DNA from 4 places in the Streptomyces sp. NPDC058308 genome. Region 1 is predicted to be linked to each of the others. Evidence: riboswitches for the same ligand, from Rfam matches in the RefSeq annotation. Region 1 holds a riboswitch; each other region holds the start of a gene.
The links. Region 1 has a riboswitch for cyclic di-AMP ahead of ACFVYL_RS20060 (transglycosylase family protein). Riboswitches for the same ligand answer to the same signal wherever they lie in the genome.
Positions count from the first base shown of each region.

Region 1 (5,600 bases):
CCCAGCGGCGTGGAGGCCTGGCTCGTCACCCGGTACGCGGACGCGCGGCAGGCCCTCGCGGACCAGCGGCTCAGCAAGAACCCGGCCCACCACGACGAGCCCGCCCACGCCAAGGGCAAGACCGGCATCCCCGGCGAGCGCAAGGCCGAGCTGATGACGCATCTGCTCAACATCGACCCGCCGGACCACACCCGCCTGCGCCGGCTCGTCGCGAAGGCGTTCACGCCGCGCCGGGTGGCCGAATTCGCGCCGCGCGTGCAGGAGCTGACGGACTCCCTCATCGACGCGCTTCTCGACAAGCACGGCGTGGCGGAGGGCGAGGCCGACCTCATCCACGAGTTCGCCTTCCCCCTCCCCATCTACGCCATCTGCGACCTGCTCGGCGTCCCCCGCGAGGACCAGGACGACTTCCGGGACTGGGCGGGCATGATGATCCGCCACGGGGGCGGGCCCAGGGGCGGTGTGGCCCGGTCGGTGAAGAAGATGCGCGGCTATCTCGCCGAGCTCATCCACAGGAAGCGCCTCGACCCGGGCGAGGACCTCATCTCCGGGCTCATCAAGGCCTCCGACCACGGCGAGCACCTCACCGAGAACGAGGCGGCGGCCATGGCCTTCATCCTGCTCTTCGCAGGCTTCGAGACCACCGTCAATCTCATCGGCAACGGCCTGTACGCGCTGCTCACCCACCCCGAACAGCGCGAGCGGCTGCAGCGGGCGCTGGCCGATGGCGACACCGGGCTCCTGGCGACCGGCGTCGAGGAACTCCTGCGCTTCGACGGGCCCGTCGAGCTCGCCACCTGGCGGTTCGCGACGGAGGCGGTCCGCGTCGGCGGGCAGGACATCGCCGCGGGCGACCCCGTCCTCGTCGTGCTCGCCGCCGCCGACCGCGATCCGGCCCGCTTCGACCGGCCCGACACCCTGGACCTTTCCCGCCGCGACAACCAGCACCTCGGATACGGGCACGGAATCCACTACTGCCTCGGTGCTCCGCTCGCCCGGCTGGAGGGGCAGACCGCCCTCTCGACGCTGCTCAGACGCCTCCCCGACCTGGAACTCGCGTCGGATCCGGCCGATTTGCGGTGGCGTGGCGGGCTGATCATGCGGGGACTGCGGACGCTGCCGGTGAAGTTCACAAACGCACAGCCACCGGCCGGGGGCTGACGGGCCGTCACGACTGTGATGTTCACGTGATCTCCGCTGCATCGACTTGTGACAAGCGTTCGACTGCGGCTACGTTCACGACGACTTGGGCGCCCCCGGGCGCCCCAGCCGTCGCTGCAGTCTCCTGAAAGGCAACCGCATGCTCTCCGGTCAAGGTCGTCACCGACGCCCCCGCCAGGCCCCGGCTCTCATCGTCGCGGCAGGCGTCACCGGATCAGCCATCGCCATCCCACTGCTCGCCGCCACCAGCGCGAGCGCCGCCTCCACCGACACGTGGGACAAGCTCGCCCAGTGCGAGAGCGGCGGCGCGTGGAGCGCGAACCCCGGCAACGGTTATTACGGAGGGCTCCAGCTCTCCCAGGACACCTGGGAGAGCCACGGCGGCCTCGACTACGCGCCCAGCGCCGACCAGGCCTCCAAGTCCCAGCAGATCTCCGTCGCCGAGAAGGTCCTCGGCGACCGGGGCACCGCCGCCTGGCCGAGCTGCGCGCCGATCGCCGGGCTCACCGACGGCGGCGCCGCGGCCGACGTGGACCCGGGCGCGCCCGTCACCGGGGAGCCGTCCGACCCGTCCGCCCCGTCCGACCCGTCGGGCTCGACCGGCGACGACGAACCCGAGGGCTCCAAGGACTCCAAGGGCTCCAAGGACTCCGGCAGCGCCGATGACTCCGGCGACTCCAAGGGCGCGGAGAAGGGCGAGCCGTCCGCCGACCCGTCCAACTCGGCCGATCCGTCCGCCGATCCCTCCGACGACCCGTCCGCGGACCCGGAGAAGCCCTCCGGCGACCCGGGCGACGCGCGAGACAAGAATCACGACGAGTCGGGTGAAAAGGGCGACAAGGGTCACAAGGGCGGGGCGGGTGACGCCGACGGCGCGTCCGGCTCCGGCAAGTCCGGGGAGAAGGACGGCACTTCGCCCGACGCCGAGGACGCGACCGCACCCTCCGAGGGATCGGGCTCCTCCGCGGGGCGCCACCGAGGCGACCGCGCGGACGAGGACGAGAGTGCGGGAGGGCGTCCCGGACGGCACGCCTCGCGCGGCGAGGAGCGCACCGGCGCGGTCGCCGACGGGACGTACACGGTGCGCTCCGGGGACAGTCTCTCGGTCATCGCGGACGACCTCGACGTCGAGGGCGGCTGGCACGAGCTCTACACCGAGAACAAGAAGACCGTCGGCGACGACCCGGACCTCATCCTCCCCGGTCAGAGCCTCGATCTGGGCGAAAAGTAACGGTAGTTGACGAAGAGTCGGGCGGGGCCTTCACGCCGTATGTCCGCTTTGGCGCGAGTGAGACATGAGTCTCAGAAGCCCTGATCGTCTTTGAAATTGTGTGGAAGACGTGATTACCGTCGTCACCGCTCGCCACTGGTGGGCCCCGCCGGTCGGTACGCCGAATCCTGCCAACGGCCGGACGGGAACAGTCGTCGCTTCGAGCGCCGTAGGCAGGAGCGGGGGACCCAAGGTTTGTGCCGGGTCCGTCCGTTGAGGGGACGCACAGCGAGAAGGCTGTGCGCCGCGAGACGGACGGGAACGGCTAGGGGTGAAGCCGCGCTCTGAGGAGCGCGGCCGGGCAACCACATCGGCCCGAACCCGACAGCTCACCTCGCAGGCGTCGGTGAGGGGATCACTCATGCTGTTTTCCAGCAAGGGCAAGCACCGTCGTCCGTCCAAGGCCACCCGGGTCGCCACGCTCGCCGGCGTCACCGGTGTCGCGGTCGCCGCCCCGCTGATGGCCGCCGGTTCGGCCTCCGCCGCCACCGACCAGGAGTGGGACGCCGTCGCCCAGTGCGAGGCGGGCGGCAACTGGTCGATCAACACCGGCAACGGCTACCAGGGCGGTCTGCAGTTCTCGCCGTCCACCTGGGCCGCGTACGGCGGCACGAAGTACGCGCCCTCCGCCGACAAGGCGTCCAAGGCCCAGCAGATCGAGATCGGCGAGAAGGTCCTCGCGGGTCAGGGCAAGGGTGCCTGGCCGAGCTGTGGCGTCGGCCTCTCGGGCGCCTCGAACCACAGCGGCGGCGGCTCGCAGCAGCAGGCCCCGCAGCAGGCCCCGCAGCAGCAGGAGTCCAAGCCGCAGCAGACGCAGCCGCAGGCCGCTCCGAAGCAGCAGCAGGCCGCTCCGAAGCCGCAGCCCGCGCCGCAGACCGAGAGCAAGAAGACCGTCGAGACCCCGACCGGCAAGACGGTCAAGAAGGGCGACGGCGAGTACAAGGTCAAGACGGGCGACACCCTGTCCAAGATCGCCGAGGCGAAGCACGTCAAGGGCGGCTGGCACAAGGTCTACAAGCTCAACGGCGACATCATCGACAACGCCGACATGATCTACCCGGGCCAGCAGCTGCACCTCAGCTAAAGCCCCGGCTCCACCCGGCCGTGCCTCGGCGGACGCACGGCCGCCCCCGTCCCCACGGGCTCCCCGCCCCGGTGCGCGTATCCCCCGTACGCACCGGGGCGGGGCCATGTCCGCCCCCGTGTCCGCCGCCGGAATGCCGCGGTCCTGGCCTGCCCGGCCGCCCGGCTTGTTCGCTACGAGCGAGTAGAAACGCGGCCCATCGTCCTGTTTCCGGGGGATTTGGCCGCTTCTCCGTCCCACGGGACGGGCGGTCGGCTGGCTGAAGCCCCGGAGCCGGTTAGGCTCAGGAGACGCAGGGCCGAAACGGTCTGTTCCCTCGCGTATTCGCGTCACACTCCCAGAAGGAGATGCTCGTGCCGTCCATCGACGTCGTCGTAGCCCGGGAAATCCTGGACTCCCGAGGCAACCCCACGGTCGAGGTCGAGGTCGGCCTCGACGACGGCAGCACCGGTCGTGCCGCCGTTCCGTCCGGTGCCTCCACCGGTGCCTTCGAGGCCATCGAACTCCGTGACGGTGACCCCAACCGTTACCAGGGCAAGGGTGTCGAGAAGGCCGTCCTCGCCGTCATCGAGCAGATCGGCCCGGAGCTCGTCGGCTACGACGCCACCGAGCAGCGCCTGATCGACCAGGCCATGTTCGACCTGGACGCCACCGACAACAAGGGCTCGCTCGGCGCCAACGCCATCCTCGGCGTCTCGCTCGCCGTCGCGCACGCCGCCTCCGAGGCCAGCGACCTGCCGCTGTTCCGCTACCTCGGCGGCCCGAACGCGCACCTGCTGCCCGTCCCGATGATGAACATCCTGAACGGCGGGTCGCACGCCGACTCGAACGTCGACATCCAGGAATTCATGATCGCCCCGATCGGCGCGGAGTCCTTCTCCGAGGCCCTGCGCTGGGGCACCGAGGTCTACCACACCCTCAAGAAGGTGCTGAAGGAGAAGGGCCTCTCCACCGGCCTCGGCGACGAGGGCGGCTTCGCCCCGAACCTGGACTCCAACCGGGCCGCGCTCGACCTCATCCTGGAGGCCATCAAGCAGGCCGGTTACGTCCCCGGTGAGCAGGTCGCGCTCGCCCTCGACGTCGCCGCGTCCGAGTTCTACAAGGACGGCTCCTACGAGTTCGAGGGCAAGTCCCGCTCGGCCGCCGAGATGACCGAGTACTACGCGGAGCTCGTCGCCTCGTACCCGCTGGTCTCCATCGAGGACCCGCTGTTCGAGGACGACTGGGCCGGCTGGAACACCATCACCGAGAAGCTCGGCGACAAGGTGCAGCTCGTCGGCGACGACCTGTTCGTCACCAACCCCGAGCGCCTGGCCCGCGGCATCGAGGAGAACTCGGCCAACGCCCTGCTCGTCAAGGTCAACCAGATCGGTTCGCTGACCGAGACCCTGGACGCCGTCGAGATGGCCCAGCGCAGCGGCTTCAAGTGCATGATGTCGCACCGCTCCGGCGAGACCGAGGACGTCACCATCGCCGACCTGGCCGTCGCCACCAACTGCGGCCAGATCAAGACCGGCGCCCCGGCCCGCTCCGAGCGCGTCGCCAAGTACAACCAGCTGCTTCGCATCGAGGAGATCCTCGACGACGCCGCGGTCTACGCCGGCCGCAGCGCGTTCCCGCGCTTCCGCTCCGCGGAGTAGCAGAACCGGCGCAGCGGCCGGAGCACTGCCCAGTAGCTCTCGCCGCCACGTGGTTACCTACGTCCCCGCACCCGGTCCCGTACCGTGTGCGGGGACGTACGTACGTGCAGGCGCTGCGCTGGGGAGGCGGAACCATGGCCAAGGCCGGGACCAAGGACCGGTTCTCCACCGCGACCCGCCTGCGGCTGCTCGGCGAGCAGACCGCCGAGCGCGTCTACCGCTCCCAGACCAAGCGCCAGGCCCGGCGCTCCCGGCTGACCGGCCGCGCCGCTCTTCTCGCGCTCGTGCTCTGCTCGTTGGTCGTCGCGCTCGCGTACCCGATGCGGCAGTACGTCTCCCAGCGCGCCGAGATCGACGACCTGCGCCGGCAGCAGGCCGAGCACCAGGCGGACGTCGAGAAGCTGCGCGACGAGAAGGCCCGTTGGCAGGACGACGCGTACGCGGA
Region 1 is NZ_JBHVZA010000014.1:19,323-24,922, reverse strand. It holds gene ACFVYL_RS20070 (cytochrome P450) at 1-1,161, shown strand, start outside; gene ACFVYL_RS20065 (transglycosylase family protein) at 1,301-2,392, shown strand; cyclic di-AMP (ydaO/yuaA leader) riboswitch at 2,587-2,789, shown strand; gene ACFVYL_RS20060 (transglycosylase family protein) at 2,793-3,515, shown strand; gene eno (phosphopyruvate hydratase) at 3,869-5,155, shown strand; gene ACFVYL_RS20050 (septum formation initiator family protein) at 5,290-5,600, shown strand, end outside.

Region 2 (5,600 bases), on a different contig from region 1:
GCTGCCGGTGCGAGCGGGCGCTCAGCACACCGTCCAGACCCGGCCCAGCGCGGTGAGGCCCCGCCCCCGACACCCTCACACACGCCCGCGCCCGACGGGTCACCTCCCTCCCCGATCGTCCGTACGTCCTGTACATTTTGTACAGAGCCCGGACCGCACCGCGACCGGAGGAAGAGAGGCGCGCCATGAACCGTCCGTCCGCCCGCTACGTCCTGCCCGAGTTCACCGAACGCACCAGCTCGGGGACGCGGACCATGGACCCGTACTCCAAGCTCCTGGAAGAGCGGATCATCTTTCTCGGCACCCCCGTCGACGCCACCTCGGCGAACGACGTGATGGCGCAGTTCATGCACCTTGAGTACCAGGCGCCGGACCGCGACATCTCGCTGTACATCAACTCCCCCGGCGGCTCGTTCAGCGCGATGACCGCCATCTACGACACGATGCGGTTCGTCAGTTGCGACGTGGAGACGACCTGCCTGGGGCAGGCCGCGGCGGAGGCCGCCGTCCTGCTCGCCGCCGGCACACCCGGCAAACGGTTCGCTCTGCCGGGCGCCCGCGTACTGATCCACCAGCCCGCGGTCTCCGAACCGATCCACGGCCAGGCGACCGACCTCGCGATCCAGACCGACGAAATCCTGCGCACCCGGCGGCTGTTGGAGCAGCTGCTCGTACGGCACACGAGGCAGGCCCCGGGCCGGATCAGCGCGGACATCGAGCGGGACAAAATCTTCGACGCCCGGTCCGCCGTGGAGTACGGGCTCGTGGACCGGATCATCGCGAACCGCAAGAGCTCGCTCGCCGAGCGGGACGCGAGGTGACCTGCCGATGCTGCCGCCGGAGCTTCCGCCCCTGCCCGCCCTGACCCGCGCCGAGGCGGAGTTGATCGACCGCTATCTCGAGGTCGTCGACCTCCTCGGCCGGATCAACCCGGCCCGCGCCGAGCACACCTACGGCGGCCTCCGTGCCGCTCAGGCGCTGGTCGGCCGTGCGACCGCCCTGCGGGACGCACTCGCCGTCATGCACCAGCGGGGCGAGAGTGAGGTGCACGCGCCCACGCTCGCCCGGGCCCTGCGCGTCCTCGACGGTGAACGGCGTGCAGGACGGATCGCCCTCCCGCCTCCGCCGGGCGGCTGAGCGCCCGTCAACCGGCCGCCCGCTGACGCCGAAACGTCCCGGCCCGCTTCGAAACGGACCAGTCGGGCTACCACGGACGGCGTATTCGAACATCCTTCGCCGCACGTTCTGAACTTGCGTCCAGCGAGTACAGCAGGTCTGGAATTTGACATTCCGCTGCTGGTCGAGCCGTCGTCAGACCACCCACCGAGAGGTCCAATTCGACCGTGTCCACCTGAACAGGTCAGTCGTGAGGAGCCTCACAAAAAGCCGTTTCGGCTCGGTTTTCGGACCCATGTCGGGTCAAGATCCCTTTCGACGACAAGCCCCTGCCACAGCGGTGGGGCGGTCCGGGCGGACGCCGAGTCCTGCCGCCACCCGGATGACCGGTCGACATCTGTGCAACGGCAGGAGTGGAGGACCCAGGTACGACGGGCCCGTCCGGAAAGTCCGGGCGACGCCCTTGGGGTGAAGCCGCAGAGCACGACGCGGCCGGGCATCTTCGCCTGCCCGAACCCGACAGGTCATCTTTCACAGGCGGCTGACGAAGGGTTGCGCATGACCGCGCTGAATCATGTTCCGTCGCTGCTCAGCAGGACCGGTGCCGCATCGGTCCTCACGCTCGCCGTCGTAGGCGGCACCGTCGTGGCCCCCGGGCTCACGTCGGAGGCCGAGGCAGCAACCCATGGGACCAAGGCGCTCAAGATCGCGGCGTCCAAGAAGGGCTCCCCGTACGGCTACGGGGCGGTCGGACCCCACCGGTTCGACTGCTCGGGCCTGACGCTCTACTCGTTCAAGCGAACGGGCAAGAAGCTGCCCCGCACCGCCGCCGCGCAGTACAACAAGACCAAGCACGTCTCCAGGTCCCAGCGCACCCGCGGCGACCTGGTGTTCTTCCACTCCGGGCGGAACGTGTACCACGTGGGGATCTACGCGGGCGGCAACCGCATCTGGCACGCCCCCAAGAGGGGCACCGTGGTGCGCCTGGAGAAGATCTGGTCCAAGAGCGTCTGGTACGGGAGGGTGCGCTGACCCCGCCACGCGGCGCCCTCGGGCGCTCGGCCGCCGACTGACCCGCTCCGTCACCCGGGTCAGTGGGCGGCGTCGCGGTGTCTGCGCTGGACGGGGGCCCGCCAGGGCAGCGCGATCCACACGGTCTTGCCTCCTTCGTCGGTGGGGCTGACCGAGAGCTTGCCGCCGCACTCGGCGGTCAGCCAGCGGATGATGACCAGGCCGCGGCCGTTGTCCTGCTGGACGGCCGCGGGAAGCCGTTTGGGATAGCGCGGGTGGCTGTCGGTGACGCCGATGCGCAGCTGCTCGTCCCGGTCCAGTTCGATGTCGACGGTGAACGTGGGCGACTGCCCCAGGGTGTGCTGCACGGCATTCGTGGCGAGTTCGGAGACGATGAGCCGGATCGTGTCGGTCACCTCGGCGTCGCCGGGCAGGCCCCATTCGGAGAGCACACGCAAGACGTACTTCCGGGCGGCGGGGACCGAGGCAGGATCGCTCGGCAGGGTGACGGAGGCTTCCTGGTGATCTGCCATGGCGACGTTGTCCCTTTCCCACCGGGACCGGTCCCCGACTCGCGGCGGATGACTCAAGGACCGTCCCGGACTGGTGCTTCGCGCCAGACTGCCACTCCTTGGCCGGGCACGCGTGGCGATCCACCGAGATGTGCATATATCTGTCGCTCGATGCGGTGAACTCTGCTACGGCAGAGCGTATTTGGGCGAGGGACTCGCACTTCCTCTAATCTCGCCTACTGCCCCGCCTCGCCGCCGGAAGATCCGACGGCTCCGGCCGGAAGGAGACGGGCATGCAGTACGGCCCCGCGGTGCGTCGCCGCCAGCTCGGCGCCGAACTGCGCACCCTGCGCAACGAGGCGGGTCTCACCAGCAGTGAGGCTGCCGCCAGGCTCGGCTGGCACCAGTCGAAAGTGAGCCGGATCGAGACGGGCCGCAGCGGCGTGAAGGCCTCCGACGTGCGGCGGCTGCTCGCGGCGTACGAGGTGCGGGACTCCCGGCGCAGCGAGCTGCTCATCGCGTTCGCGGGGGCCGACGATCCCGGTGCGGGGCGTCATCACTGGTGGAAGGCGTATCGCGACCTGTTGCCCGCCACCTACCGGGACTTCATCAGCCTGGAGTCGCAGGCGCGTTGGGTGCGCACGCTCGAAACCACCGTGGTCCCGGGTCTGCTGCAGACCCCCGAGTACGCGCGTGCGGTGACCCGGGCGGCGCTCGGCGGGCTGCCGGAGAAGCAGGTCGACGCGCTCGTGGAGGTGCGTCTGGCCCGCCAGGACGTGCTGCGCGCGGATCCGCCGGTGCGGCTGAGCGTGGTCATGGACGAGGCGGTGCTGCGGCGGCCGGTGGGCGGGGCGCAGGTTCTCGCGGGGCAGTTGGCGCGCTTGCGGGAGGTGTCACTTCTGCCTCATGTCCGGCTTCAGGTACTGCCGTTCGCCGCCGGTGAGCATGCAGGCCTGATCGGTTCTTTCGTTATCTTTTCATTTCCGGACATTGCTGATCTGGATGTGGTTGTTCTCGACCATTTGACGAGTAGCCTCTACCTCGAACGGAAAGAAGACCTCCAGGCGTACACGGAGGCCTTCAACTCCCTTCAGGTACAGGCGCTTTCACCCGAGGAATCAACGGTATTCATCGCCGGACTAGGCGACGGCGCGTAAGGAGGCACCATGACCGCAATGCCTCGGTACGTACCTTCCAGCACAACGCTTCAAGGTGCGCGGTGGCAGCGCAGCAGCTACAGCAACGGAATGAACAACTGTGTCGAGACCGCCACCCTCGACCCGGGTCAGCCGACCGGCCTGCGGGCCGTGCGTGACTCGAAGAACATCGCAGGTCCCGCCCTGCTCATCTCCCCCGGCCCCTGGGAGACGTTCGTCGACAGCCTGCGCTGAGCGCGGCCCGGGCCCCATGCGGACCCGGAGCGGCTCATCGAGGTGCGCGGCGGCTGATCACCCGTACGGCACCGGCGATCTGCTCGTCGGTGAGATCCGCGCGGGCGGTCAGCCGCAGCCGTGAGATGCCGTCCGGCACCGACGGCGGACGGAAACAGCCCACGGCCAGGCCATCGGCCCGGCAGTCGGCCGCCCACCGGACGGCCTGCTCCGGTGAGGGGGCGCGCACCGAGACGACGGCGGCGTCGGGCCGTACCGCACAGAGGCCTTCGGCCGTGAGGCGCCGGTGCAGCTCGGCCGCGACCTCACGGGCACGGGCCGCGCGTTCGGGCTCACGGCGCAGCAGGCGCAGGGCGGCGAGCGCGGCGCCGGCCGCGGCGGGTGCGAGGCCGGTGTCGAAGATGAAGGTGCGGGCCGCGTTCACCAGGTGCTCGATGACCCTGGCCGGGCCGAGGACGGCGCCGCCCTGGCTGCCGAGGGACTTGGAGAGGGTGAGGGTGACCACGGTGTCGGGCGCGCCCGCGAGCCCCGCGGCGTACGGTGCGCCCCGGCCGCCGTCGCCGAGCACGCCGAGCCCGTGGGCGTCGTCGATGATCAGCCCGGCCCCGGACTCGCGGCAGGCGGCGGCCAGTTCGGCCAGCGGCGCCATGTCCCCGTCGACCGAGAACACCGAGTCGGACACCAGGACGGCGGGGCCGTCGTGGGCGCCGAGCGTCTTGCGTACCGCTTCGGGATCGGCGTGCGGCACCACCTGCGTCGCCGCGCGGGCGAGGCGGCAGCCGTCGATCAGGGACGCGTGGTTGCCCGCGTCGGAGACGATCAGCGAATCGCCGGGGGCGAGTGCGGTGACGGCGGCGAGGTTCGCCGCGTAGCCGGAGGAGAAGACGAGCGCCGCCTCGAAGCCGCAGAATTCGGCGAGCTCTCGCTCCAGTTCCGCGTGCAGCTCCGTGGAGCCCGTGACGAGCCGGGATCCGGTGGCGCCGCCGCCCCAGCGCCGGGCCGCGGCGGCCGCGCCCTCGGTGACCTCCGGGTGCCGGGTCAGGCCGAGGTAGTCGTTTCCCGCCAGATCGAGGAGGGCGCCCGCGTCGGCGGGGCGCGGCCGCAGGATGCGCACGAGGCCGGCGTCGGCGCGCAGCCGCGCCTGTTCGTCGAGCCAGCCGAACGCCGCGCCCGGCTCGGCGCCGGATGCGCCGCCCGGCGCGTGGCTCGGCGCGGTGGACGCGCTCGTCACGGGGTGCCTGTTTGTAGACATTGCACAGACCTTAGCCGCCGTGCCACCCGGCCAGGGTGTGGCAATACTTACACCTCAAAGCGTTTCTGTTGTGCGAACTCTCCTTGGCCCGGCAGGCTGCCGTGCGTAAGGATCAGCGCCATGGACCTGCTGAACACGCTGGTGGAAAAGGGACTTCGGCGCGAACTGCCGACCCGCGAAGAGGCGCTGGCCGTACTGGCCACCTCCGACGACGATCTCCTGGACGTAGTGGCCGCCGCCGGGAAGGTGCGGCGGCAGTGGTTCGGGCGACGGGTGAAGCTCAACTATCTGGTCAATCTCAAGTCGGGGCTGTGCCCC
Region 2 is NZ_JBHVZA010000023.1:139,573-145,172, reverse strand. It holds gene ACFVYL_RS28080 (ATP-dependent Clp protease proteolytic subunit) at 186-821, shown strand; gene ACFVYL_RS28075 (hypothetical protein) at 829-1,137, shown strand; cyclic di-AMP (ydaO/yuaA leader) riboswitch at 1,495-1,671, shown strand; gene ACFVYL_RS28070 (C40 family peptidase) at 1,675-2,148, shown strand; gene ACFVYL_RS28065 (ATP-binding protein) at 2,208-2,660, opposite strand; gene ACFVYL_RS28060 (helix-turn-helix domain-containing protein) at 2,933-3,796, shown strand; gene ACFVYL_RS28055 (DUF397 domain-containing protein) at 3,887-4,030, shown strand; gene ACFVYL_RS28050 (8-amino-7-oxononanoate synthase) at 4,065-5,282, opposite strand; gene bioB (biotin synthase BioB) at 5,403-5,600, shown strand, end outside.
Region 2: another riboswitch for cyclic di-AMP. It lies ahead of ACFVYL_RS28070 (C40 family peptidase); the one in region 1 lies ahead of ACFVYL_RS20060 (transglycosylase family protein).

Region 3 (5,600 bases), on a different contig from region 1:
AATGATCCACACCACGGACCGCTCCCTGAGGGGGAGTTGGCGAAAGTCCATTGTGACGGAGCCGTGTCCGGCGTCGACGACGGCCAGGACGTGGAAGTCGGCACGTTGCGTGCCGCCGTCGTTCAGCTCGCGAAGGCGGGCGAACGTCATCGTCTCGACAGCGGCGGCACCGTGCCCGACGGGCTGGTAGGTCATCTGTCGGATCGCGGCCATGTGTCCAGTTTCCACCATCGGGCGACCAATCGTGCCGATGCCTCTGGAGAGCCGCGGATATCCAATGGAGACAAGGGAGATCCGCCGCAGAGCACTGATCGAGGCATCGCGAATGAACACGACACAGCAACCGCTGCTGCCCGCTTACGACCACCGGCCGGGGGCCGGACCGACCCTGGTGTTCCTGCACTACTGGGGTGGCTCCGCCCGCACCTGGGACCTCGTCGTCGACCGCCTCCCGGGCCGCGACGTCCTCACAGTCGACTTCCGTGGGTGGAGCCGCTCAAGCGGCCTGCCCGGCCCCTACACGCTCCGCCGGCTCGCGGACGACACGCTCGCGGTGATCGCCGACGCGGGCATCACCGAGTACGTGCTGGTCGGACACTCCATGGGCGGCAAGGTCGCGCAGCTGATCGCAGCGGCCCGGCCCGCCGGCCTCCGCGGGATCGTCCTCGTCGGCCCCGGTCCGGCGAAGCCCGCAGAGCAGATCACTCCCGAGTACCGGGAAGGCCTCTCCCACGCCTACGATTCCGACGAATCCGTCGCCGTCGCACGGGACGGCATCCTCACCGCGACCGAGCTGCCCGCATCGATCAAGGCGCAGGTCGCGACCGATTCGCGTGCGGGCGCCGACACCGCCCGCACAGAGTGGCCGCTGCGCGGCATCGCGGAGGACATCACCGAGCACACCCGCATGATCAGCGTCCCCGCCCTGGTCATCGCCGGAGAGCAGGACCGCGTCGAGCCCGTCGACGTGCTCCTCGCCAACCTGGTTCCCTATCTCTCCGGGGCCGACTTCACGGTGATTCCGAAGACGGGGCACCTGATCCCGCTGGAAGCTCCGGCCGACCTCGTCGAGGCGATCACGACGTTCGCGGCAGTTGTCTGACCAGGGCGTCGGCACATCCTCCGTACGCCCTGCCCGCCCCCTGCCGCTTTGCCGCATGAAGGGCGAGGTCAGTACGGGCCGTCCACGTTGTCGATCGAGCCGTACCGGTCGGCCGCGTAGTTGCAGGCGGCGGTGATGTTGGCGACCGGGTCGAAGCTGTCCATCGACGTGCCGGGCACGTGGTAGGCCGCGAAGGTGGGGCCGATGACCTGCAGGAGCCCCTTGGAGGGGGTCCCGGCCACGGCGTTGGAGTCCCAGTTGTTGATGGCCAGGGGATTGCCGGAGGACTCGCGCATGATGTTGCGGTGGATGCCCTCGTACGAGCCGGGGATGCCCTGCTGGGCCAGGATGTCGAGCGACTCGTTGATCCAGCCGTCCAGGTCGTTGGTGTAGGACTTCTGCGCCGGGGGAGCGGCGGGCTCGGCGGCGAGGTCGTCCTGGCGCTCGGAGCGGTCCGCCCGCTCGGCGGACGCGTTGGACGCGGTCGACTTCTGCGCGGGCTCGGCTGTGCCCGCACTGCTGAGGGTGAGCTTGAGCCCGGGGTGGATGAGCTGCGGGTCTCCGCCGAGGACGCCGCGGTTGTCCTGGTACAGCTTCTTCCAGCCACCGCTCAGGGAGTGCTCCTGTGCGATCTTGGACAGGGAGTCACCGGCCGCGACGACGTAGGTCGTCGGGGCCGCGGCGGGCTTGGCGGCCGCGTCGGCCTGCGCCGCGGTGGCGGTGGTCGCGCCGAGCACCGGGAGGACGAGCACCGTCCCGCCCGCGCCTGCGGCGGCGATGCCCCGGCTGAGCGAGTTGGACTTGGGGCGGCGGTGCTTTCCCTTTGCAGGCATGACGAATTCCTCTCCGTCGCCTGCGAGGTGAGCTGTCGGGTTCGGACGGGAGATGTCCGGTCGCGCTGATATGGCGACTTCACCCCGAGCCGTTCCGGAATCCGGACTGGCGGCATACCTGGGTTCCCCGCTCCTGCCGTGCGTAAGTGAGTGGGTGAGTAGGTTTCCGGACAGCGGCAGGATTCGGCGTTCCATCCGGGATTGGGCGTGACGTTAGACGAGAAAGTCAGAACGGAACAAGGTCCACATTTGGCGGGGGAATGTGCGGGGTCGGCCAGGGGCAATCGGGAGGCCCTTGCTTTCTTTGATCGACTAGACCCAACTCGCTTTGGGTGGAACGCGAATGCGCTTCAGGTCCTCACTCCGGGCCAGGACGAGCGGTGTGACTCATTTCACCGAATGGGGCGCGGATCGAAAGGCGACTCGATGGCATAGCGCGGGTGCGCCATTCCGGTCGAGGGCTCCGCAATGCAGGCAATGCTTTATATACGCCTCCAAGGGTGCAGAGGTGTGCATCACGGGGCAAATTGCACGTGGCGCATAGGGCGCTTTTCACCACAAGATAGACATGTCACCAGTTGAGCCGAGCCGCGTCCAGCGGGTTGCCGAGGAATCGAGGCGGGCCATGTGACGACACGTCGTCCGGTGATGAAAGCGGCGGGGGCAGGGGTGTTGGCGAGCGGATTGACCGTGCCGGTGTCAGCTGCCTCCCAGGCGGATCGCGCCGAGGAACAGGTCGACCAACGGGCCGACGAATTAGTGATGGTCGAGAAAAGCGGTCACGCCGTCAGTTTTTGCGATGTGTCTCGGTGCAGCGTCGGCAGAGGGTCCCATTGCCCGACTATCCGCACGAGTTCAACACGCGGCCCTTCAACCGTATCCATGGCATGGGGATCGATAGCCGCGACCGGCTGTACGCCCTGAGCCTGGAAAAGGCGGTACTGCTCGGATTTGACGCTCCGACCGCCGACGAGGCGCCGACCAGAGTGGTGCCTACCCATGGGGTGCAGACCCACCTGTTCTCCCTCAGCCGGGACGGCGAACGGGCTTTTGTCACCGGCTTGTTGTCGCACACGGTGAGTCTGGTGCGCCCCCACGACGCCTCCGTGCCGCCGGTTCTGTCCACTCCCGGTCGCCGGATCGCCGTCGTCGACCTGGAACGGTTCGCCGTCATCGGTGGTTTCGGCGCCGGGCCGGTTCTGGCCGGTTCTGGCTGAACCGTAGCGATGGAGCGCCACTCGGACTCGCGTTCCGGGCGGGTGAGCGGGTACGGAATAGATGTCGGCTCGGGCGCCTAGACGTTTTGGGCTCCTCAACTCTCTATCGGGCAGAAGGAGTTGTCGTCGACATGGATGAGACGAACGCCGTGGGTGACAATGTGTGGCTGTTGGCCTGCACGGGCCTGCCCGTCCTGGGCACCATGGTGGCCGCGCTCGCGTACCGAGTGCGGGAGCGGGCCCGATGGGCTGCGGTTGTCGCCGTGCTGCGGCTTTCACCCGGCGGGACGCAGGTCCGCTTCAGAGCGCGGGATGCTCAGGGAAGGGCGATGAGTGAGTGGGAGATCACCGTCCCAGGGGCTGGAGGGGCGGGCGCCAGTGACGAGCGATACCGATGAGCGGCCGCCTGATGCGGACGGGGAGCCCGACGGATGGAGTGACGCGTGCGCAGCGCGGGTCGAGACCCTTTTCCGGCAGTACGGCAAGGTGGTGCTCCGGAAAGCGACGGTGGCCGCGGCCGGGAACAGCCACGACGGCTGGGAAGGTTGCCAGCATGCTTTCGTGCAAGCTGGGGAATACCTGCGCAAGCCGGGAGCCGAGGAGATCAGGAACTGGCAGGGCTGGCTCGTCAAAACCGCGGTCCGGCACGCGATGTCGGTATATCGACGTGGGGCCGAGACGGTGCTGCTGGGGGAGGAGATGGACCGGGACGGTGGCGTGATGCCGGTCGAGGACCAAGTGACGGTGAGAGAGAAGTTCCGTAACGTCTTGGACGCCATCGGAGATCTCTCGGAACGTCAGCGTCAGGCTCTGGTCCTCGTACACATCGCGGGATGTTCGACCGACGAGGCGGCTCAGGACATGGGAGTCACCAACAGCACAGTACGCAACCTGATTCACCAGGCCCGCAGTCGGCTGGCTGTCGTGAGCGGGGAGGCGAGCGATGCATGACGAACCGGATGTGACCGGCGACGAGATCCTGACCAGGGCCCTTGAGGCCACCGAAGACGCGGTGGGTCAGGCACTCGAAGAGACCTTTGACAGCGAAGCGGGCCTGGAGGGGATCCGAGCGCGCTTGGGGCAGGCTGCGGGGCCCGATTCCGGCCGTCCCGGCCCTGGCATGCCGTCGGGCGGGGCGGCTTCCGCACTCGCGACACACGGCGGCGGGGCGGGGAGCGTTGCCGGTGGGCCGGCGGAGGCGGCAAAGTCGCCCGCCGAAGGACGGCGGGCGGCGAGGCTTTCGGCGGATGACCGGCCGTATGACCGTGCACATGACCGGTCGTACGAGCACCCGCACGATCGGTCAGAGGTCCGTGCGGGGGACCGGTCGAGGTATTCGCCAGGGTCAGAAGGTGTACGGAGGCCCGGCGGGCGGCGTCGCCGGGAGGTTGTCGCCGTGCTGTTGTTCAGCGGTGGCCCCATCTTCGAGAGCTCGATTCCACTCTCCGTGTTCGGAATCGACCGCGAGGACGCGGGGGTGCCCCGGTACCGCCTGCTGGTGTGCGCGGGCGAGGAGGGCCCGCTGCGCAGCACCGGCGGGCTCGAACTCAGCGCGCCCTACGGCCTGGAGGCCATCGCGCGGGCCGGTACCGTCGTGGTGCCCGCCTGGCGTTCCATCACCTCGCCGCCGCCGCGGGAGGCGCTGGACACCCTGCGGCGCGCGCATGAAGAGGGAGCGCGCATCGTCGGCCTGTGCACCGGGGCCTTCGTGCTCGCGGCCGCCGGGCTGCTGGACGGGCGGCCGGCCACCACCCACTGGATGTACGCACCGACGCTGGCCAAGCGCTATCCGTCGGCACACGTCGACCCGCGCGAACTCTTCGTGGACGACGGCGACGTACTGACCTCGGCGGGCACGGCGGCGGACATCGACCTGTGCCTGCACATCGTGCGCTCCGACCATGGCAACGAGGCGGCGGCAGCCCTGGCCCGTCGTCTCGTGGTGCCGCCGCGCCGTTCCGGCGGGCAGGAGCGCTACCTCGACCGGTCGCTGCCCGAGGAGATCGGCGCGGACCCGCTCGCCGAGGTCGTCGCGTGGGCCCTGGAGCACCTGCACGAGCAATTCGACGTAGAAACTCTGGCCGCGCGTGCGTACATGAGCAGGCGCACTTTCGACCGCAGGTTCCGCTCGCTGACCGGCAGCGCGCCGCTGCAGTGGCTGATCACCCAGCGGGTGCTGCAGGCCCAGCGGCTCCTGGAGACGTCGGAGTATCCGGTGGACGAGATCGCGGGGCGCTGCGGGTTCCGCTCGGCGGTGGCGCTGCGCGGGCACTTCCGCAGCCAGCTCGGCTCCTCGCCCGCCGCCTACCGGGCGGCGTACCGCGCCCGGAGGCCGGGGCCGCAGGAGGGCGACGTCGGTTCGGACAACGGTCCGGTGCCCAGCCAGGCTCGGGGCGCGACGGCGATCGCTTCACTCAGGGGTGGCAGCGATGGGCTCATCAGTCTTAG
Region 3 is NZ_JBHVZA010000019.1:136,939-142,538, forward strand. It holds gene ACFVYL_RS25125 (helix-turn-helix domain-containing protein) at 1-213, opposite strand, end outside; gene ACFVYL_RS25130 (alpha/beta fold hydrolase) at 326-1,102, shown strand; gene ACFVYL_RS25135 (transglycosylase SLT domain-containing protein) at 1,171-1,935, opposite strand; cyclic di-AMP (ydaO/yuaA leader) riboswitch at 1,940-2,102, opposite strand; gene ACFVYL_RS25140 (hypothetical protein) at 2,769-3,152, shown strand; gene ACFVYL_RS25145 (RNA polymerase sigma factor) at 3,531-4,103, shown strand; gene ACFVYL_RS25150 (helix-turn-helix domain-containing protein) at 4,549-5,600, shown strand, end outside.
Region 3: another riboswitch for cyclic di-AMP. It lies ahead of ACFVYL_RS25135 (transglycosylase SLT domain-containing protein); the one in region 1 lies ahead of ACFVYL_RS20060 (transglycosylase family protein).

Region 4 (5,600 bases), on a different contig from region 1:
CGACCAGCTCAGCCGCGAGAGCGGCCTCGCCTCGGTGACGGCGGCGACCTTCTTCGTGCGCGTGGTCATGTCACCGTTCGCGCATCCGCTCTTCACCGTCCTGACCGGCATCGGCTTCGGCCTCGCCGCGTTCGCCGCCGACCGCCAGCGGCTGCGGCGGCTGCTGCTTCCGCTCGCCGGACTGCTGCTCGCGATGGGCATGCACGCGCTGTGGAACGGCTCGGCGGTCTTCGGCCAGTTCGGCTTCTTCACCGTGTACGCGGTGTTCATGCTCCCGGTGTTCGGCCTGCTCACCTGGCTGGCCGTCTGGACCCGGCAGCGCGAGCTGCGCACGATCCGCGCGGAGCTGCCCGCGTACGCGGCGGCCGGCTGGCTGACGCCGCCCGAGCCGTACGCGCTGGGCTCGATGCGCGCCCGCTCGCTGGCCCGCGACTACGCCTCGTACACCTGGGGCAAGGCGGCTGCCCGCACGGTCGCGGAGTACCAGACGTACGCGACGTCCCTCGCGCTCCTGCGCCACCGGGGCCGCCGCGGCCGGGCCGGGGCCGACTTCGTCGTACGCGAGCGGGAGCTACTCGAAAGGCTGTGGGAGCGCCGCGAACCGGCCCGCCCCGCCCTCGCGTACGCGGCGCGGGCGACGGCACCGGTCCTGCTCCCCGTGCCGTACGCGGGGTACGGGCACCCCCCGTACGGGTACCCGCAGCCCCGCCCCGCGTACCCGCAGCCCTATCCCGCGTACGGCTACCCGACGACGTACGACAACCCCTACCGCTCTTAGGCCCTACGCGGAAGCCTCCGTCAGGCGCGCGAGCTCCGCCTGCGTCAGTTCCAGGTCCGCCACCGCGAGCAGCGCGGGCAGCTGCCCGACCGTGCGCGCGGAGGCGATCGGCGCCGCGACGGTGGGCTGCGCCGCCAGCCAGGCGAGCGCCACGGTCGCGACCTCGGCGCCGCGGTCGGCGGCGATCTCGTCGAGCGCGGCGAGGACACGGTCGCCGCGCTCGCTGCCCACGTACGACTCGACCCGTCCGCTGCGCGCGCTCTCCACCCGCGCACCGGGGCGGTACTTGCCGGTCAGGAAGCCGGACGCGAGCGCGTAGTAGGGGACGGCCGCGAGGCCGGAGCGCGAGGCGAGCTCCTGGAGCGGGCCCTCGTAGGTGTCGCGGGAGACGAGGTTGTAGTGCGGCTGCAGCGCGACGTAGCGCGCGAGGCCCTCGCGGTCGGAGAAGTCGAGGGACTCCTGGAGCCGCTCGGGCGTGATGTTGGAGGCGGCGATGGCGCGCACCTTGCCGTCCCGCACCAGCTCGTCGAGCGTGCCGATGATCTCCTCGACGGGGACCGAGGGGTCGTCGTAGTGCGTGTAATAGAGGTCGATGTAGTCGGTGCCGAGACGGCGCAGGGACTGCTCGGCGGCGCCCTTGATGGTGGCCGGGGAGAGGCCCTTGTACGCGGGGTGCGCGCCGGCCTTCGTGGCGATGACGACATCGGAGCGGTTGCCGCGCTCGGCGAGCCACTCGCCGATGAGGGTCTCGGACTCGCCGCCCTCGTTGCCCTCCACCCAGGCCGAGTACGCGTCGGCGGTGTCGATGAAGTTGCCGCCCGCGGCGGTGTAGGCGTCGAGGACGGCGAAGGACGCGGCGCGGTCGGCGGTCCAGCCGAAGACGTTGCCGCCCAGGGAGAGCGGGAAGACCTCGAGGTCGGAAGAGCCGAGCTGGCGAAGAGAAGTCATACGTTCCGCAACGTCCGCGGTGGAAGCGGAATTCCGTCTCGCCGGGACGGGACCGGCGGCCCTGGCGTCGGGGGGGGGTGGGCGCCAGGGCCGCCGGAGTCGAGGGGGCCCTCAGGGGTGGTTCAGGGGGGCAGGAGGGTTCAGGGGGTGGTTGCGGGGGTGCTCAGGGGTTGAGGCCCTTGCCCTGCAGCCAGCCGAGCGGGTCGATGCCGGTGCCGTCGGGCGTGTGGACCTCCATGTGGAGGTGCGGCCCGGTGACGTTGCCGGTCGCGCCGACGCGGCCGATGACCTCGCCCGTGGTGACCTTCTGCCCCGCGCTGACATTGAGCGAGGACTGGTGGCAGTACCAGACCTCCGTGCCGTCCTCCAGTTCGAGCACGGTGCGGTAGCCGTACGCGCCCGCCCAGCCGGCCTCCTTGACGGTGCCGGTGTGCACGGCCTTGAGGGGGGTACCCGTGGGTGCGGCGAAGTCCAGACCGGTGTGGTGGCCGGAGGACCACATGGCACCGGCGTCGCCGAAGTGCGAGGTGAGGGTGTACGAGGAGGTGGGGATGGCGTAGCTCTTGGCGAGCTTGGCCAGGCGCTCGGCCTCTGCCTTGGCCTTGCGGGCCTCCGCCTCCTTCTTCTTCTTGGCGGCGGCCTCGGCCTTCGCGTCCCGCTGGGCCGCCTGCTGCTGGGTGGCGGCCTCTTCGGCGGCCTTCTTGACGGCCGCGTCCTCGGCCGCGGTCCGTACGACGGTGTCCGCCTGGTCCTGCTGGTTCTCGGCCTGCTGCATGATGCGGGCGCGCAGCGCCTCGCCCGCGTCGGTGGTGCCCTGCTCGGCGTCGGCGGTGCTGACGCCGGCCGCGGTGAGGGGGGCCGCCGCGGCGGCGGACACCGTGGAGTCCGCCGCGTCGTCAGATATCAGCGAGCCCACGCCGGGCAGCGACTTGGCCTCCGGCAGCGAGTCCGCGACGGTGTCCATGCCCGGCAGGTCGGGCATCGAGAGGGAGACCGGCGGCTTGCCGTCCTGCGCGGTGGCGATGCCGCCCGCGCCGACGGCGGCGATGACGCCCACGCCGAGGACGGTGGAGCTGCGGGCGAGCCCGCCGCCCTTCTTGTGCACACGGTGCCTGCCACGGACGGGACGGACGGAATCCTCGGTGGGGTTCCACTCCTCGAAGGAGTCGTCGTACGTACCGAAGTCATCGTCATTCGGTATGTACACGGCTTGGGGGGCAGGCCGGTTGGACGCCACTGGGGCGCACTCCTTTCCTTCCTTCTCGCCTACCGGGTTAGCTGACGGGTTCGGAGCAGGAAGGTCTCCTACGGACACCTGGCGCCGGTACACGGATGCACGGTGCTCAGCTGCCTGATTCACCCCAAGTTGGTGGTTCCCCGGCTCCCTTTCGGGATTAGGCGTGTGCGCGCGGAGCCGCCTCTAGTGACGGCTGGGACGACCGCGCTGCGTTATCGAACGTTAATAGACAGCGGGTCCGTATTCCAAGCTGTTCCGGTTGATCGTTAACGCCGACCGGGTGTACGTACCGGGACACGGAGGTTCGGAACGGGGCGAGTTGACGCCCTCTCACGCCCCCGCGGCACGCACCGGAGCTTCACATTCCCTTGACAGTACGTCAGTTGTCATGCGGAGGGATGCCCTTCAGTCACGGGCCGTGATGTCCGGATCCCCGGCGACGGGCCGCCGCACCGCGAGCAGCGCCATGTCGTCGGTCATCCGCCCCCCGGTGTGCCGCCGCACCTCCTCCGCCAGCGCGGCGAGCAGCGCGCGCGGGCCGCCGCGGCCCGGGAAGATGCGCCCGCCGAGCCGGGTCGCGGGATCGTAGAACTCCCCCGCAGGATCGCGCGCCTCCGACAGGCCGTCCGTGTAGAAGAGCAGCATCGCGCCGGGCGGGAACTCCGACTCGTCCGCCCGGTCCGGCCAGACCCCCAGCTCGCCCATGCCGAGCGGCAGCGCGGGCTCGCTCGCCGACAGGACGCACAGCCGGCCGTCCCCGCGCAGCAGCAGCGGCGACGGGTGCCCCCGGTTGATCAGCCGTACGGCGCCGCCGGCGTGGTGGATCTCGGCGAGTACGGCGGTGGTGAACCCCTCGAACTGGTCGAGCCCGTCGCGCCGGGTGCCCTCGCGCGCGAGCGCCCGCTCCAGGCGCTGCGCCACCGCCTCAAGCGTCGTCTCCTGCTCGGCGGCCTCCCGGAAGGCGCCGATGACGACGGCGACCGCGGCGACCGCGCCCATACCCTTGCCCCGGACGTCGCCGACGATGAGCCGCACGCCGTGCGGGGTGTCCTGCACCGCGTAGAGGTCGCCCCCGATGAACGCGTCGGCCTGCGCGGCCTCGTACCGCGCCGCGATGTCGAGCCCGCCGATCCGCGGATCGGGTTCGGGCAGCACGGCGCGCTGGGTGGTCTCGGCGATGGAGCGGGCGTTGGCGAGCCGGTCGTTGCCCCGGCGCACGACGCGGTTGATGACGATCGCGAGGGCCGCGACGGTGACCACGGTGAGCACCTCGGTGACGGCCTCGACATGGCCGCTGACCGGGTTGCCGAAGTGCAGGAAGAGGACGGCGGCCGTGGCGGCGGCGCCGGTCAGGACGGTGCTGAGCTGCGAGTAGAAGGGGGCGGCGATCAGCGGGGCGGCCGTGTAGAGGGGGGCCGCGGTGAATTCCGGCGGGGTCGTCACGTCGTACACGACGCCGACGATCAGGAGCAGGAGGGGCAGGGACCGGACGAAGGTCCGCTCGTGCGCGGTGGCACCCCTGTCCCCGGATCCCGCTCGCTGCCCCACCGCTTGTCTCCCGCCGACTCCGCGCCCATCACGCGCTCCACTCAGGGTTCCCCCGACGGGGAGCGGGTGCGACCTGGTGCGGTCCGACCGGGTTACGGGAAGGGCGTACGGGAAAACACCTAGGGCCCGGAACCAATTGCTTGGTTCCGGGCCCTAGGCCTTGAGTAGCGGGGACAGGATTTGAACCTGCGACCTCTGGGTTATGAGCCCAGCGAGCTACCGAGCTGCTCCACCCCGCGCCGTTGAATGCAACTCTACGCCATTGGGAGGGGTGCGTCGAACCACTTCAGGCGTTGCCCGCGTGCGTGAGCGTCTCCCAGGCCACGAAGAGGCCGTCCGTCCCCTCCGGCCGCCCGCGCTCCGTGTACCTCTCGGTCTCCGGCATCTCCAGGTGCAGCCGCCCCCGCAGGTGGTTCAGGCCGACCTCCGTGTCGGGGCCCATGTCGCGCCGCACCCTGCCGCCGCACAGCCAGCCCGGCACCGGCGCGCCCAGCTGGTACTTGGAGTGGAACTCGAAGGCGGCCCGCAGCCGGTCCTTGACCTCGCCGTACAGGTCGACGCCCTGGTGGTGGGCGGTCTCCGCCATGTGCGCGGTGGCGGCGAGCGAGTAGCTGGCGTGCTTGAAGTTGCGGCAGGTCTCCTGGGAGAGCCCGTCGGCGAAGGTGTCCTGCCCGAACCAGTACCTCTTCAGCTCGGCAGCGGTGTCGATGCCGCTGCCCTCCGGCGAGACCGGCAGCTTGCCGTCCGACTCCAGATAGAAGTAGGCGGGCACGCGCGTGCGGAAGTGGTGCACGGACTTCTCGAACGTGGCGTGGTCGTCGAGGAAGACGGCCATCGCCATGGTGGCGTCGGCCATCACCAGGTCCCAGTTGCCGTTGAAGTCGGCGGAGCCGTTCTCGACCTGCGGCAGGTAGGCGGTGCGGAGCATCCGCTCGAAGCGCAGCAGCGAGCCGTCGTTCCAGCCGTCGTAGGTGTAGCGCACCGCCTCGGCGGCGCGGGCCCAGGAGGACGCGGCCCAGGCGGTCTGGAGCCCGGCGTTGGCCTCGGTGTGCTTGGTGATCACCTTCGCCCAGGCGTCCATGATCTGCA
Region 4 is NZ_JBHVZA010000049.1:17,151-22,750, reverse strand. It holds gene ACFVYL_RS36350 (PrsW family intramembrane metalloprotease) at 1-778, shown strand, start outside; gene ACFVYL_RS36345 (aldo/keto reductase) at 782-1,726, opposite strand; gene ACFVYL_RS36340 (M23 family metallopeptidase) at 1,890-2,963, opposite strand; cyclic di-AMP (ydaO/yuaA leader) riboswitch at 2,975-3,137, opposite strand; gene ACFVYL_RS36335 (PP2C family protein-serine/threonine phosphatase) at 3,369-4,511, opposite strand; tRNA gene ACFVYL_RS36330 (tRNA-Met) at 4,677-4,750, opposite strand; gene ACFVYL_RS36325 (alginate lyase family protein) at 4,798-5,600, opposite strand, start outside.
Region 4: another riboswitch for cyclic di-AMP. It lies ahead of ACFVYL_RS36340 (M23 family metallopeptidase); the one in region 1 lies ahead of ACFVYL_RS20060 (transglycosylase family protein).